DNA from 3 places in the Candidatus Brocadia sinica JPN1 genome. Region 2 is predicted to be linked to each of the others. Evidence: riboswitches for the same ligand, from Rfam matches in the RefSeq annotation. Region 2 holds a riboswitch; each other region holds the start of a gene.
The links. Region 2 has a riboswitch for cyclic di-GMP ahead of BROSI_RS09700 (metallophosphoesterase). Riboswitches for the same ligand answer to the same signal wherever they lie in the genome.
Positions count from the first base shown of each region.

Region 1: it holds a riboswitch for cyclic di-GMP, as region 2 does, so the genes downstream of both, BROSI_RS07885 (peptidoglycan recognition protein family protein) here and BROSI_RS09700 (metallophosphoesterase) in region 2, are expected to answer to the same signal.
Region 3: it holds a riboswitch for cyclic di-GMP, as region 2 does, so the genes downstream of both, BROSI_RS15850 (hypothetical protein) here and BROSI_RS09700 (metallophosphoesterase) in region 2, are expected to answer to the same signal.

Region 1 covers NZ_BAFN01000001.1:1,774,836-1,779,418, reverse strand. Annotated here, with positions in the region: gene BROSI_RS07895 (hypothetical protein) at 1-2,045, shown strand, start outside; gene BROSI_RS07890 (hypothetical protein) at 2,147-2,494, shown strand; gene BROSI_RS07885 (peptidoglycan recognition protein family protein) at 2,601-3,326, opposite strand; cyclic di-GMP riboswitch class I at 3,400-3,542, opposite strand; gene BROSI_RS07880 (tetratricopeptide repeat protein) at 3,672-4,583, opposite strand, start outside.
Region 2 covers NZ_BAFN01000001.1:2,161,014-2,165,596, reverse strand. Annotated here, with positions in the region: gene BROSI_RS09715 (2-isopropylmalate synthase) at 1-752, shown strand, start outside; gene sucC (ADP-forming succinate--CoA ligase subunit beta) at 758-1,930, shown strand; gene sucD (succinate--CoA ligase subunit alpha) at 1,933-2,805, shown strand; cyclic di-GMP riboswitch class I at 2,960-3,071, shown strand; gene BROSI_RS09700 (metallophosphoesterase) at 3,136-4,583, shown strand, end outside.
Region 3 covers NZ_BAFN01000001.1:3,464,285-3,468,867, forward strand. Annotated here, with positions in the region: gene BROSI_RS15830 (sigma-54 dependent transcriptional regulator) at 1-178, shown strand, start outside; gene BROSI_RS15835 (hypothetical protein) at 739-1,083, shown strand; gene BROSI_RS15840 (hypothetical protein) at 1,264-1,446, shown strand; gene BROSI_RS15845 (response regulator) at 1,825-2,196, shown strand; gene BROSI_RS15850 (hypothetical protein) at 2,253-3,029, opposite strand; cyclic di-GMP riboswitch class I at 3,092-3,184, opposite strand; gene BROSI_RS15855 (protein-disulfide reductase DsbD family protein) at 3,498-4,583, shown strand, end outside.

The DNA of each region.
Region 1 (4,583 bases), 390 kb from region 2:
CAAATAATTATTACCTTAAGGCCGCTAAAATGCACTTTGAACTAAAGGATTACGCGAAGGCCATTGACACACTTGAGCTGGCCATCCTGTTAGAACCGGATAATACGGAGACTCTTGCATTACTAAAAGAGTCAAGACGGCTTCTGGAAGGGAAAAAGACCTCACCCGAGATGCAGGCTAAAACCTGCGTATCCAGGGAAATGACAACCCCACCTGTCACGGAAGAAGATCCAGCATCCTTATTGCAAAACGTATATACCGCTATGAAGGAGGGACGACATGATGATGCTGTAGAGATAACGAATCGCATACTTGCCATGGACCCTGCTAACAAAGAGGCGTTGTACCTGAAAGAAAAGATAAATGAGAGAAAACACGAGTATATCACGGAGAATCTAAAAGCCACCCATATACAAGAAAAGTTAAAAAGCCACGAATACCTCAAAGAGGCGTCCGTTCCCCATCAGGACACCTTACAATTTCCAGAAAGAGGACAATGGAAAGATATTTTAAAACGTACACTTCCGGAGATGGATAAAATTGTAGAAGAAAACAAGAAAAAAACAGAACAACTACGACTCATCCCGGATCCCGTTCTTGAGTCTCCTCCAAAGGTCATTGAAGATGCCCTGAATACGATCATTTCATTTGAGTTTTTAGATACGCCATTAAGAGACGTTATCATCTTTATAAGAGAGAAGACAAATGTCAATATGATCATTGATCCGGAAGCAGGAAATGCCTCGATTTCATTGAAGCTGAAGGATGTCCCACTAAGGACTGCATTGAAGTACATCCTGCCGAAAGGATATGAATATGTGATTGAAGGGGACATCATTCATGTGTATAAGCAAAAAATGGAACTGCGTGTCTATGATATAAGGGACATATTGATCAATCTCGATGATAAGGAACCTCTCGAATTTGATATTACAGCGGCTGCCTCCACCCAGTTAAGCATGCGGAAAAAGGAAACCGTCAAAACAAAAGACCCTTCAGCACGGGTATTCGATCTCATCGAACTGATAGTTACCACCATTGAACCTTCATCATGGTCATTCCGTACCAGCGTAATCGGAGCCTCCGCCACGGGGGGACAACGGCATATTAATATACCAGGACAGGGCGAAGGGAGCATTATTGCGAGGATGGGGCAGCCTGGGGACCTCGTGGTAGTCAATACGAAATATGTCCATAAGCAAATTGAAAATTTATTGGCTTCTTTACGGTCAGCACAAAATCTCCAGGTAAATATTGAAGCTCGTTTCATTTCTGTCTCGGATACATTCTTTGAAGATATTGGAAGCAATTTCAGTGAATTCTTTAGTGAAGATGCATCCATTGATACAGGGGCAGATTCAGATATTAGCGACCTCGTTGCCGGTGAAGGGCTTCAGGTCAGCTATTCCATTTTAAGCGACTCTATGTTGAAAGGTTTCATACGCGCTGTCCAGGAGAGCAAAGACTCTGAAATACTCACTTCCCCCAGAATAACACTTTCCAACACCCAGCGTGGAAATATTGCCGTTGTCCAAACTATTAATTATATTCAAAGCACATCTGTCTCCGAAGGTGTGGTTACTCCTGTCATTGGCACAATACCGGAAGGAACCACCTTTGATGTAAGACCAATAGTAAGCGCAGACAGGAAATACATCTATTTGGAAGTGACTCCTTCTGTATTTACCGTCGAGGAAATCACATCTTTTACTTTTAGCGGACTATCCACGGACGCCGATATAGGTGGAGGTGTTGGGACCACAAATATTCCTCCAGAACAAACTGTTCAATTACCCAAGGTTAATGTTTCTCAGGTATCGGTAACGGTCTGTGTTCCTGACAAGGGCACACTGATGATTGGTGGATTAGGTTCTGTCACTAAAGATACCATTACGACTGGCATCCCAGTACTATCCAAGATACCCATATTAAAAAGATTATTTTCTCACGATCAGAAGAATAACCAAAAATCAAATCTGGTCATTCTTTTAAAGCCCACGATTCTAATTAGGGAAGAGCAGGAGGCAAAATTTTTGAGCAAATAAAATAAAAAACCCAAAGGAACAGATTTACATTATAAAAAGAATTAGCAATTTTTCTTCAAACAGATCACTAAAAATGTGGAATCAGCCCTGGAGATGCAACCATGCACAAACTCTATAATACGAACACCCTTTTACTCGTTATTATTGTCTTACTACTCATAGTGCTGGTATTGAAAAACACGACAAATTATGTCGTTGCGCAAGGTGATGGGAACGCACGGCATGTTTTTGGTGTTGTGGGAGAGAAGCAAGGTAACAGACAGCCATTTTATCTTGTAGATACCGAAGAACAGACCATTATGATATATGAGTATTTCCAGGGAGGAGGTTTAGGACTTGTGGCTGCCCGAAATTACAAATATGACAAAAAATTACAAGAGCATGGAAGGCCTTATGGTATGTCTATTGAAGAGGTAAAGACAGAACTATTAAAAACACAAACAAAGTAACCCAGCGTAGCCGTAACAAAAAGAGTTACACGAGACTTACTAATAACTACAGAACAAAAACTTCCTCAAAAATAACTTTTTACACGAACACAACAAAAGCCTACCATTATAATTCCTGGATATGCTTGCTTCCTTTTGATGCGATTTGCAGCAATCTTGTCTTAATCTCTGCAAATGGGAAATTTTTACCTGGACAGGCGGTACATTTCTGATGCACCTCTTTATGCTGTAATATATTAGATGAAGCAATATTGTATTTTCTGGAAAGATATTGGATAAGTCTGACGAGCGAATCGAGTTGGTTTTCGGTTGGGGCTCCCCCGTTTTCAAAATCACCAACCAGACAAACCCCGATTGCTACACGATTACAATCCATATTCGCTGTATGGGCGCCATGAATTTGTTTTTTCCAGCGCTCACCAACCTCAATTTCACCATCTCCTGAAACAGATCCGTTCCCAATCACAAAATGGTAAGCGAGGCCATGCTGCCATTTTCTGTTTTTCCGGTGGTAATGGTCAAATCGGGCGGCATTACCTTTTGCCGTGGCGCTGTGATGTATAACGATATACTCCCATGGTCTTCCATTTGTATTGATGCGACAGAGTTTTTCGAGATCTTGCACATAGGAGGAACTTCCAAGGCCTTCCGGTCTTTTCGTTCTTTCAATCTTTACACTGGTAAAAAAGGGTGTAGAAACACACAAGCCCGATGCAACCAGTATCATAATGAGCGAAAGGCATTGAACCATCCTCTCGCCCTGGTGCATGATTCTATTCCTAAAATAGATCTTCGAGTTTCGCGACAATAAGGATACTATTTTTCTATGCATAGAATGCCGCCTTAACTTAAAGTTTTTAGAAATAAAAAAAGCCTTGCTGTGAAAATATTCATTCCCGAACATCTTCGGCAGTAAGGCTATCTTTAAAAGTTAAAGCTTCCTCTATGGTACGCGTCTCTTTTATTATCTCAGGTGAACCCCGCATGAACCTATTAAAGACCCTTTCCTTTGCGTCCCCCGATCACTCGGAGTTTGCCTTTATCGTTGTTATATTATAAATGTAATTTTTTCATTGTCAATAAATAATTTCTGGTTTCTAAGCGCCGAATTGGGAACCCACTTACCGAAGAAACCCTGTTCATGAAAATCTTATGAAAGAACACAGATAACCATTGGCTACTTATTTTTTAGCTTGCTGATGAATTCCGTTATTTCTTTTGCCATGGATTGCCGAGAGTCTAATCTGAGTGTTTCGTTCAGGTGGAATAATGCGCTGGAAGGGTTGTTTAAGTAATTTGCATAAATAACGCCGAGTAGTTTATGTGCTAACGGGTTATTCGGCTGATAGTGAACCGATTGGTGAAGAGAATCTACCGATTCACTGTATTGTCCTTTCCGGTAAAAGGCATTTCCAAGATAATAGTATATCTCTCCATCGGCGGGATTGTATTTTACTGCCTCTTTAAACTCAGAAATGGCTTCATCCACAAGATTTTTTGACATATAAGCATTTCCCAGGTTACAGTGGGCATTGCTATCTACAGGATTACATTTTAAGGCCAACTGAAGTTCAGCAATCGCGTTATCTGTTGATCCCTTCGTCAAATATATCCCCGCTAAATTATTATGCACATCCGCATTGTCAAATCCCCGTGCAACTGCCTCATTCAGTTCATTAACAGCCTTATCGGGATAACCCTTCTTCGCATAGACAATGCCAAGGTTATTATGCACATTGGCCAATTTTGGATTGAGTCGAATTGCGGTATCAAATTCATGTATGGCCTTCTCAAACTGCTCCATATCTGTAAAAATAATCCCCAGATTGTTGTGGAGATCAGCGTTCGCAGGGTCCAGCTTCAGCGCTGTTTTGAACTCAGTCAATGCCTCCCCGAAGTTCCCCATTTCCCTGTAAGTATTTCCCAGGTTGTTATGTGTGGTGGAGATCCCGGAGTTTATTTGTAATGCCTTTCTCAAGTCAGCAATAGCCTCTTTGTAGAGTTTATTTTCACGGTATGCAAGTCCAAGATTATTGTAATAGTAGGGATTGAACGGGTTACATTGGGTTGCTTTTTTATAGAGTTCGAT
Region 2 (4,583 bases):
TGAAGATCCGCGCCTGTGATACCATGGGGATGGGAGTCAGTTACCCTGGCGCTGCCTTGCCACGCAGTGTACCTGGTATTATTTACGGACTCAACCACTTTGCAGGCGTCCCTTCCGAATACATCGAATGGCATGGCCATAATGATTTTTACCTGGCGGTAAGCAATGCTACTACCGCATGGCTCTATGGATGCAGTGGAATTAATGGTACATTGTTAGGATTGGGAGAACGTACAGGGAACACACCGATAGAAGCCCTGGTAATCGAATACCTGGCATTACGAGGCGACGACGAACTAATCGATACCACAGTGATTACGGAAATTGCAGATTATTACAGAAATGAAATAGGGCATCCAATCTCTCCGACTCAACCCCTTGTAGGCTCAGAATTCAATGTCACCCGTGCAGGTATCCATTCGGATGGGCTACTGAAAAATGAAGAAATATACAATATTTTTGATACCAAGAAACTCTTAAACAGACCCATTGGTGTTTCCGTAACTGACAAATCTGGTGTGGCTGGAATTGCACAGTGGATTAATATCTTTTTTGAACTGAAAGGAAACGAGCAAATTCCTAAAAGCCACGAGGGTATCTTAAAGATAAAGGAATGGGTGGATAAGCAATACATCGAGGGACGCATTACCTCTATTTCTGATGACGAAATGGTAGAGCAGGTGCGTATCCACCTCCGGGATTTTATTAAATCAGATAAATTACAACAATCCGGAACTGCTAAAACAAAATAATATCTTTGAAGTTATATGAGTTTCAGGCAAAGAATATCCTCAAAACATATGGTGTTTGTGTTCCTCGCGGTAAAGCCATATCAAAAGGTAATGATGCATCAACAATATTCCGGGAAATTGGTTGCAACCGTTGTGTCGTAAAGGCACAGGTCCTTGCCGGCGGCAGAGGAAAAAGCGGAGGTATCCAATTTGTTAATACGCCCGAAGAAGCCCAGGCATGCGTAACAGGCATGCTCGGTACCCACCTTGTAACACGGCAAACTGACCAAAGCGGCGCAGAAATTAAATATGTTCTCGTTGAAGAAGCCGTTTCGATTAAAAAGGAATTGTACCTCGCTATAACGATTGACCGTTCCCTTTGTAAGCCAATGCTGATTGCCAGCGCTGAAGGAGGTGTAGAAATCGAAGAGGTTGCCAAACGAACACCTGCCAAAATCATCAAAGAACCAATTGACATATTCTTTGGTATACCTCCATTCCAGGCGCGTCGCATCGCTTCTCAATTAAACATATCAGGGGCGCTTTCAACAAAGCTGAATAACCTTATCATGAATCTGTTTCGCGCCTTTACAGAAAATGATTGTTCATTACTGGAAATAAATCCATTCGCTGTGACGACTGATGGTGAGGTATATGCACTCGATGCAAAGATGGACATCGACGACAATGCCCTTTATCGCCACCCGGAATTCGACCAATTCATATCATATCAAGATGTCTCTCCTGCTGAGGCTTTAGCCAGGAAATACAGGCTGAGTTATATAAGCCTTGATGGAAATATTGGATGCCTTGTGAACGGTGCAGGTCTCGCCATGGCCACGATGGATATTGTCAAACTCCATGGCGGAGAACCTGCCAACTTTTTAGATGTCGGTGGTGATGCGTCTTTGGAACAGGTCACACAGGCGTTCAAGATTATTTTGTCCGACCCCAAAGTGAAGGCTGTTTTGATTAATATCTTTGGGGGAATCATGAAGTGTGATATTATCGCGTCCGGTATCATTCAAGCTATCAAAGAAGTAGGCATTCGTATCCCTTTGGTCGTCCGGCTGGAAGGGACTAACGTTGAAATGGCGAGAAAAATACTCGACAATTCCGGTTTAAGTATCCTTTCTGCAAAGGATATGAAAGAAGCCGCAAGTATGGTAGTGAAGGCATCAAAAGAGAATACAAAATAAAAATGGGTATATTAATAAATAAAGATACAAAGGTAATATGCCAGGGAATAACCGGGCATGCGGGCAGTTTTCATGCCGGACGAATGCTGGAATATGGCACTAAACTCGTCGCAGGCGTCACTCCCGGCAAGGGTGGCACAAAACAACAAGGCGTTCCTGTCTTTGACAGTGTAGTCGATGCGGTAAAAAATACGGGGGCAAATGCTTCTGTCATTTATGTACCTGCGCCGTTCGCAGCGGATGCCATCATGGAGGCAGCTGAGGCAGGCATTGAATTGGTGGTCTGCATTACCGAGGGCGTACCTGCGCTGGACATGATCAGGGTAAAAAAATATCTTTCTCACAGGAAGGCGCGTCTTATCGGACCCAACTGCCCTGGTATTATTACGCCTGGTGTATGCAAGATCGGCATTATGCCCGGATATATCCATAAATCAGGCAAGGTGGGGGTTGTTTCACGCAGTGGAACTCTCACCTACGAAGCCGTCTGGCAATTGACCCAGAGCGGTTTAGGACAATCCACGTGCCTTGGCATTGGAGGTGACCCCATTTTGGGAACTGATTTTGTGGACATATTGAGATTGTTTCAAAATGACGAAGAAACACACGCCATTGTATTGATAGGAGAGATTGGCGGAAGCGCAGAGGAAGAAGCCGCAGAGGTAATAAAACGAGAGATTGCAAAACCGGTCGTTGGTTTTATTGCAGGAAGAACGGCGCCGCCAGGCAAACGCATGGGTCATGCCGGGGCGATTATTTCAGGCGGCAAAGGTACAGCAATTTCAAAGATTGCAGCGCTTAAAAATGCAGGCGTTATTGTAGTAAACAGCCCTGCCGATATCGGGAAAACCGTAGCAGAGATAATTTTTCTGTGAATGATATAATCCCTCCTATTTTTGCCTGTTCTATGGAAATGTTAGAATTCTCTGTTAGTTTTTTCCTTGACATCCAACGATACTTTGATATTTTAATGCGAAAGATTGTCAACAAACAATAGCTTTTGACAGCACGAAGGAATAAACCAAAAACATACGATAAAGGCAAACTCTGAGCAATCAGAGGACGCAAAGTAAAGGGTCTTTTAAGCATACAGGGAAGTAGCATAAAATACCTTACTAAAAAAGACAGCCTTACTGCCGAAGATGTTGTAAATATATCTTTGCAGTAAGGCTTTTTTATTTTCAGGATAAGGAAAAGAGGTTCAATTGACAAGAAGAGATGATTTTCCATTGATAATAAGCCCAAATCTCGGTTGCCCACAGATTGCTTCAGTTGAGGAGTTTGGGCAAAAGAAGATGTTTCCGTTAATAATTGCCGGACAATACGGGGAAAACAAGATGCCCTTGAAGGATGACTTTATGGGAACTTTGTATTTACGACGCTCTCATAAAGGGGATGGAGATAAAAAAGATATTCCACTGTCTATGAACGATGAACCTGAGGAGATTATTCATTGGTATCAACTATCGGATTTCAATACAGTAGACGATACGAGAGAGATTATTCCTAGTGAGTTCCATTACAATGTAATGGGGGAGAATACCCGGTATTGGAAAATCATGGTCAGTATCGATTGTAAAAGCACAGAAGATTATGAAACTCTTCTTTTACCTCAAAAAGGAGGAAAATGCCCCCCATGTCTTTACGATCTGGTATACAGAGACCGATCAGAAAAGTGGGAGAGGGTTAACTACCATTCTGTGCAATTTGTTAAAAGCTTTGGTGAAGGCTGCAAATTCATTCAGGTTACCGATCTTCATGTTGCCACACGAAATGACGAGATACTCGATGAAGTTCTGAAAGTAAAGCATGAGAAGAAATGTGGAGACGACATCGCAAAAAGATACATTAACTTTAACCGTAACCTGAGAAAGTTTATTCAGAGAGCAAACAGTATGGCTGAGGAGGGTAATCTCGATTTTGTTGTAATTACAGGAGATTTGGTAGATTTTGCCTTTCATGGCTGGGGGGATGAAATAAATTTAGATGAAAACAATTGGAAAACTTTTATTAATATAATTACCGGCGCAGGAAAGGAAAAGGAGCGGAACAATCCCGGTATAAAAATAGCGGTTTTTACATCAACCGGGAATCACGATTGGCGTCTCCACCCTTACGATCCAAACCTTTCAAAGTACAATAGAGACAGTTTTGGCTTAACGGAAGAAGAGCTCAAACAGTATAAATACAAATCCTTTGATTCCTCTGAATATCCAGAGGATAAGAGGGTAAAATTGGCAGAAGAGATAACAAGCGATACCTTTAATAAACTGAACCTTGATGTCCTGAAAAAAACCGATAAATGGAAAATACAGTTAGAAAAGTTTCTTGCCACTGCTGTAGGAACCTGGCTCGTACGTATTTTGCCGCTTTTAGGATTGATAGGCATAGGAGAAAAGATAAATCCAATAGCAAATTACGTCTCTCATTTTGCAATTGCCGGAATTGCAGGAATAGCAACATGGGGAATTCATAAATTTATAAAATATCAGACACGTAAAATAGCTGACTTCATTATAGATAATCCCCTCCATGCCGAAGCTAGCGCCCTTCACTATTATTTCAGATATATAAACCCATACCTTGACTATGCCTTTCACTATGGAAAACATTGCTTTATAGTTATGGATACAGGATCCGACGTTTTCATCGG
Region 3 (4,583 bases), 1.3 Mb from region 2:
GGTCAAGATACAGGCCGTCAGTCAGTTCGAACGGTCATATCTAACAAATCTCCTTATTACCCACGAAGGGAACATTACACACGCCGCAAAAGCCGCAAGAAAGGACCGGCGGACTCTTCAAAGGCTTCTCCAAAAATACAACCTGGATGCACGTGCCTTCCGGACCAAATACGAGTAATTTTTGTAACTATTTAGCCAATTGAAGTTTCATCAGACTTAGGACGTGATGCTGAAATAAATTCAGCAAGACAGCGTCTTTCATTTTTCATTCTGAACTTGTTTCAGAATCTCCTCGCAATCACTTCAGTTGACCAAATATTTTTTTTATTAATGCGGCATCTGTGCCGCATTTTCATGCCGCATATTGATTTTGCCTGTATCTCTGCGATCTTCAAGGCGATAGAAAAATATTAATCAGGAACTATTATGCGGCTAGAAACCCACACCTATTTTCAACAAACTGGTAAAACACCTGAAAAATGAGGGTAGAGAGAAATAGCTTTTTTGGCATCTCTATTGCTTTTGTTACACCATAACTATAGTAAACCGTTAATGGATTGACATGTAATAGTCATTGCGAGCGACCGCGAAGCAATCCTGACACAAAGACTTAGTCGCGAGTCTTCGGCGTGAGCTTAGACGAACGCTCAGCCGAACGATCACATCGGGCTAGCGCCCTCGCAATGGACAACTCTCTTTAAGTGTTTGTTATAGAAATATAAGAAAGAAGTGTCCGTCATGGAGGAAAAAATCTTAAACTGTAGCAATCCAGAGGTTTTGAGAGCACTTCTTGCTTACCTCATCAAGCATCAGAACGCAAAAGATACCCTGGAAGGTATTCTCGGATGGTGGTTTCCTAAAGGTTATGTTGTGCAAAAAGACGAGGTTCAACATGCCATTGATTTTTTGATTTCAAAAAATTGGTTGACAAAACACGAGACTACTAATTTTCAAAAAATCTATGGGATTAACAAGAAACAGCTCAAAGAGATCAAATCGTTTCATGCTTCATTTAAGGGAAAAGCGGATGGAAATGACATGCGAGATTATCAGGAAGTATGTGATTCATCTTTGAGAAGATGATAACAACTGGGAAAGAATCATATGAAAAAGGAGAAAAAGATGAAAGATAAAGATCGTTTTTGCAGTTTGTGTTTCTTCTGGAAATGATAACGATAAAGAGATTTTTTATCGATCCCGGTAACTTATCGAGAGTGTTCTTGGTGGTCCGGGATAAACTTCTTTATGTGAGGAGGGGATAAAATGTTAAAGAAGTTTAGTTATAGTCTTGTTGTTGTGGGTGCATTGATGTTCGGTGTAGGTGTTGTGAATGTTGCATTTATGAATTCTGCTACGGCTGCTGAGGAAAAGAAATGCGACAAATGCGGACACCTGCCATCCAAGCCTGAAAAGGATTGCAAGTGTGAATGCCACGCAAAAAAATAAGGGCAAATTGATACCATAATATGGCATGCAATAAACAAGAGGGGGGTTGTCCAAAAAGTCCCAAAAACGATTTTACTATGTAACTAGAGAGCGAAGGGGTCTCTCGTTCTCTACATGGATATATAGTAAATGGTGACTTTTTGGCAATCCCCCCTGCCCATACTGCGGTAGAGTTTAAAGCGGGCAAGGTGAGGTAAATTTTGATTATGTAAATTTCTAAATATGTACAGGAACCCAATAAACCCCAAAGGCAAAATTTGCTACACAAGTACAGCATTATGTGTCCGGGGATGTTTTTCTCCTTTCTCTCGAAGCACGGTGTCTCATCTTTATGGTGAGACACCACCTCCTTTTTTATCTTGATAAAGGATTCGAACGATGAAAACCATTCTTATAGTGGAAAATGATAAAAATCAACTTTTGCTTTACGAGTATGAACTGTCACTGGAAGGGTACAATATTATCACGGCAAAGGATGGTTATGAGGCTTTGAAGAAGGTAAAGGAGCACTTTTCAGACCTGATTGTAATGGATATTATTTTACCCGGGATGGACGGTGTTGAACTGATGGGTAGAATCTTGAGCGAACGTAAAAATATCCCGATTATTATTAACACCGCTTATGGAGGTTATAAGGATAATTTTATGACATGGTCGGCTGATACATATATTATTAAATCTTCTGATCTGAGTGAATTGAAAAACATGGTAAAGGAATTACTAGGGAAAACCGAATGCAGAACACCCTGAAAGTCAAGACAAAATTTGTTAAAAAGTTTTGGTTACATTTGATGAGTAAGGAGGTTCTATTTGAGGAATTCGATGCGCTTAATATAAGCCTCAGCCTTTCCGCCGCCACCAGTTGTGGTAGTGTCAACCTCAAGACATAAACCAGATATTGAGGGAACCTCTTTATCGTAATATGTTTGAAACGCACCAGCCAAATCAAACTCTGAAATTACCGTTTCTTCAAGTTCCGGGTTTCCTACACAAACAAAACGCCCACCCGTTTGATAAAACCTCCCTTTGTAAGGCATGTTAATTTCGTCAGCTTCGCTGAGAAACAGGCTTATGAAATGGGGTAAATCCGGTATCAGAAAATGCCCACTGGGTAATTTTTCTGAACCAAAAAATATATATAAAGCCAAAGCTTGATTCCTGTTTCCGTTCTCAAAGGAAGCATCCTTTGGGTATTTCACAATTCCCCATTCAATGCGCGCTTTAGAAACTTCCGGAAGAGTGATATCCTTACAAACAAGAAAACCTCTGACGGGTTGCTTGGTTTTAGTAAACAACATACTATCCTTAATGAAGAATTCAATTTCCGTAGGATACTTAGCTGCGCCCATATAATAAAGCCCCTTCGATTCCAACCACTTACGGATAGAACCTCCTGTATAATCTGAAAAATCGATTACATGTTTTACCTTCTGAACCTCTTCATTGTCTTGTTTTTTCAGACTGTTGTCCTTAGCAACTTTGGATGGTTCTTGAATCTCAGATAGTTTGTTTTCTTCTGAAAAAGCGTTTCCACTTAAAACAAAGATTACAATTGATATGATACTTGCTATAAAACTTTTCATTTTTTGTGAAATTTTAACCGTAAAATAAAAAAGCCTTACTGCAAAGATATGTTTCTAAAATCTTCGGCAGTAAGGCTATCTTACACTACGCCTTTGTAGTTAAAGACCCTATTACTTTGCGTCTCCCGATCACTCAGGGTTTACCTTTATCGCTCTGTGTAAATTATCATAATGATTCTTTCTCATGTCAAATAAAAATTTATTAACTATTGTAAATTCTCAATCTTATGTTACTAATAAAAACAATGTGATAGATTATTATCAAAAAATAGGTACAATAAATTTAACAATTTGCTTATAAGGTCATTCATGAACAAGGAGGGTGTACTATGAAAAGAGGTTGCCTTATGAAAAGATTTTTTTTTTACATGCATATTACTCTTATTCCCCTTACTTACGTTTGGGGACACTTCTCCATTTACGTTAAAGGTAACTCCATTAAAGGAACACATCCCTGCTGGCGACCTTATCCCTGTCACAGTAACTATCACCATTGCCCCTAACCACCGAGTTTATAAGGATCAGGTCAAGGTAGAAAGCGCAGATCCTTCACGATTCGCGGTGACTTTTACAGAGCTTCCTGCTGGAAAGGTTAAGTACGACTCATTCCTGGAGAAAGAGGTAGAAAATTACGAAGGGCAGGTGGAAGTAAAGTCGTTCGTTCAGGTATCAAAGGACGTTCCCGCTGGCCCTCATAACATAAAGCTCAAGGTACACTATCAAGGGTGTTCAGAGAAAATCTGCTTTATCCCCAAAATTGAGGAGTTTGTATTATCCGTCCAGGTGGAGGCTGTCGATTGGAAAGTACCTGCATCACGAGCAGAAGAAAAACAGTCTCAGCCTGTTTCAAAAGTTGAATCAGTAGCAAAACCCGGGGAAAAAACTGAAGCCACCGGTTTCCAAAAAACTATTGAAAGCCGTGGTATTTTTGTATCCCTGATCCTCGTCTTCCTGGCAGGAGTAGGTTTGAGTTTTACCCCGTGCGTGTATCCCATGATACCTATTACTGTGGCGGTAATCGGGGGACAGGCAATAGGGGATCAGGCTACAACAAGAAAACCGCTGACGGCCTTTTTCCTTTCGCTGATTTATGTCCTGGGTATATCTATTGTGTACTCAGCCATGGGAGTTGCAGCAGCTTCAACTGGTGCATTGTTTGGCACGGCCTTGCAAAGCCCATGGGTTATAGGTTTTGTGGTGACCGTTTTTATTGGCCTTGCCCTGAGTATGTTTGGGGTGTATTACCTGCGGGTTCCATCATTTATCTCTGATCGACTGGGAACAAAGACTGGAAAGGGGTTAATGGGGGTTTTTGTCATGGGGTTGGTATCGGGGATCGTGGCCTCTCCCTGTATTGGTCCTGCCCTGGCTAGTTTGCTGGTCTATATCGCCAGCACGGGAAACAAATTCCTGGGGTTCTGGTTGCTCTTTGTCTTTGCCTGGGGATTGGGAGTGCTACTGATTATATTAGGCACCTTTTCAGGAGCAATAAAGGCCCTTCCCAAATCCGGGATGTGGATGGAGACTGTGGAAAGGATATTTGGGCTCCTTTTA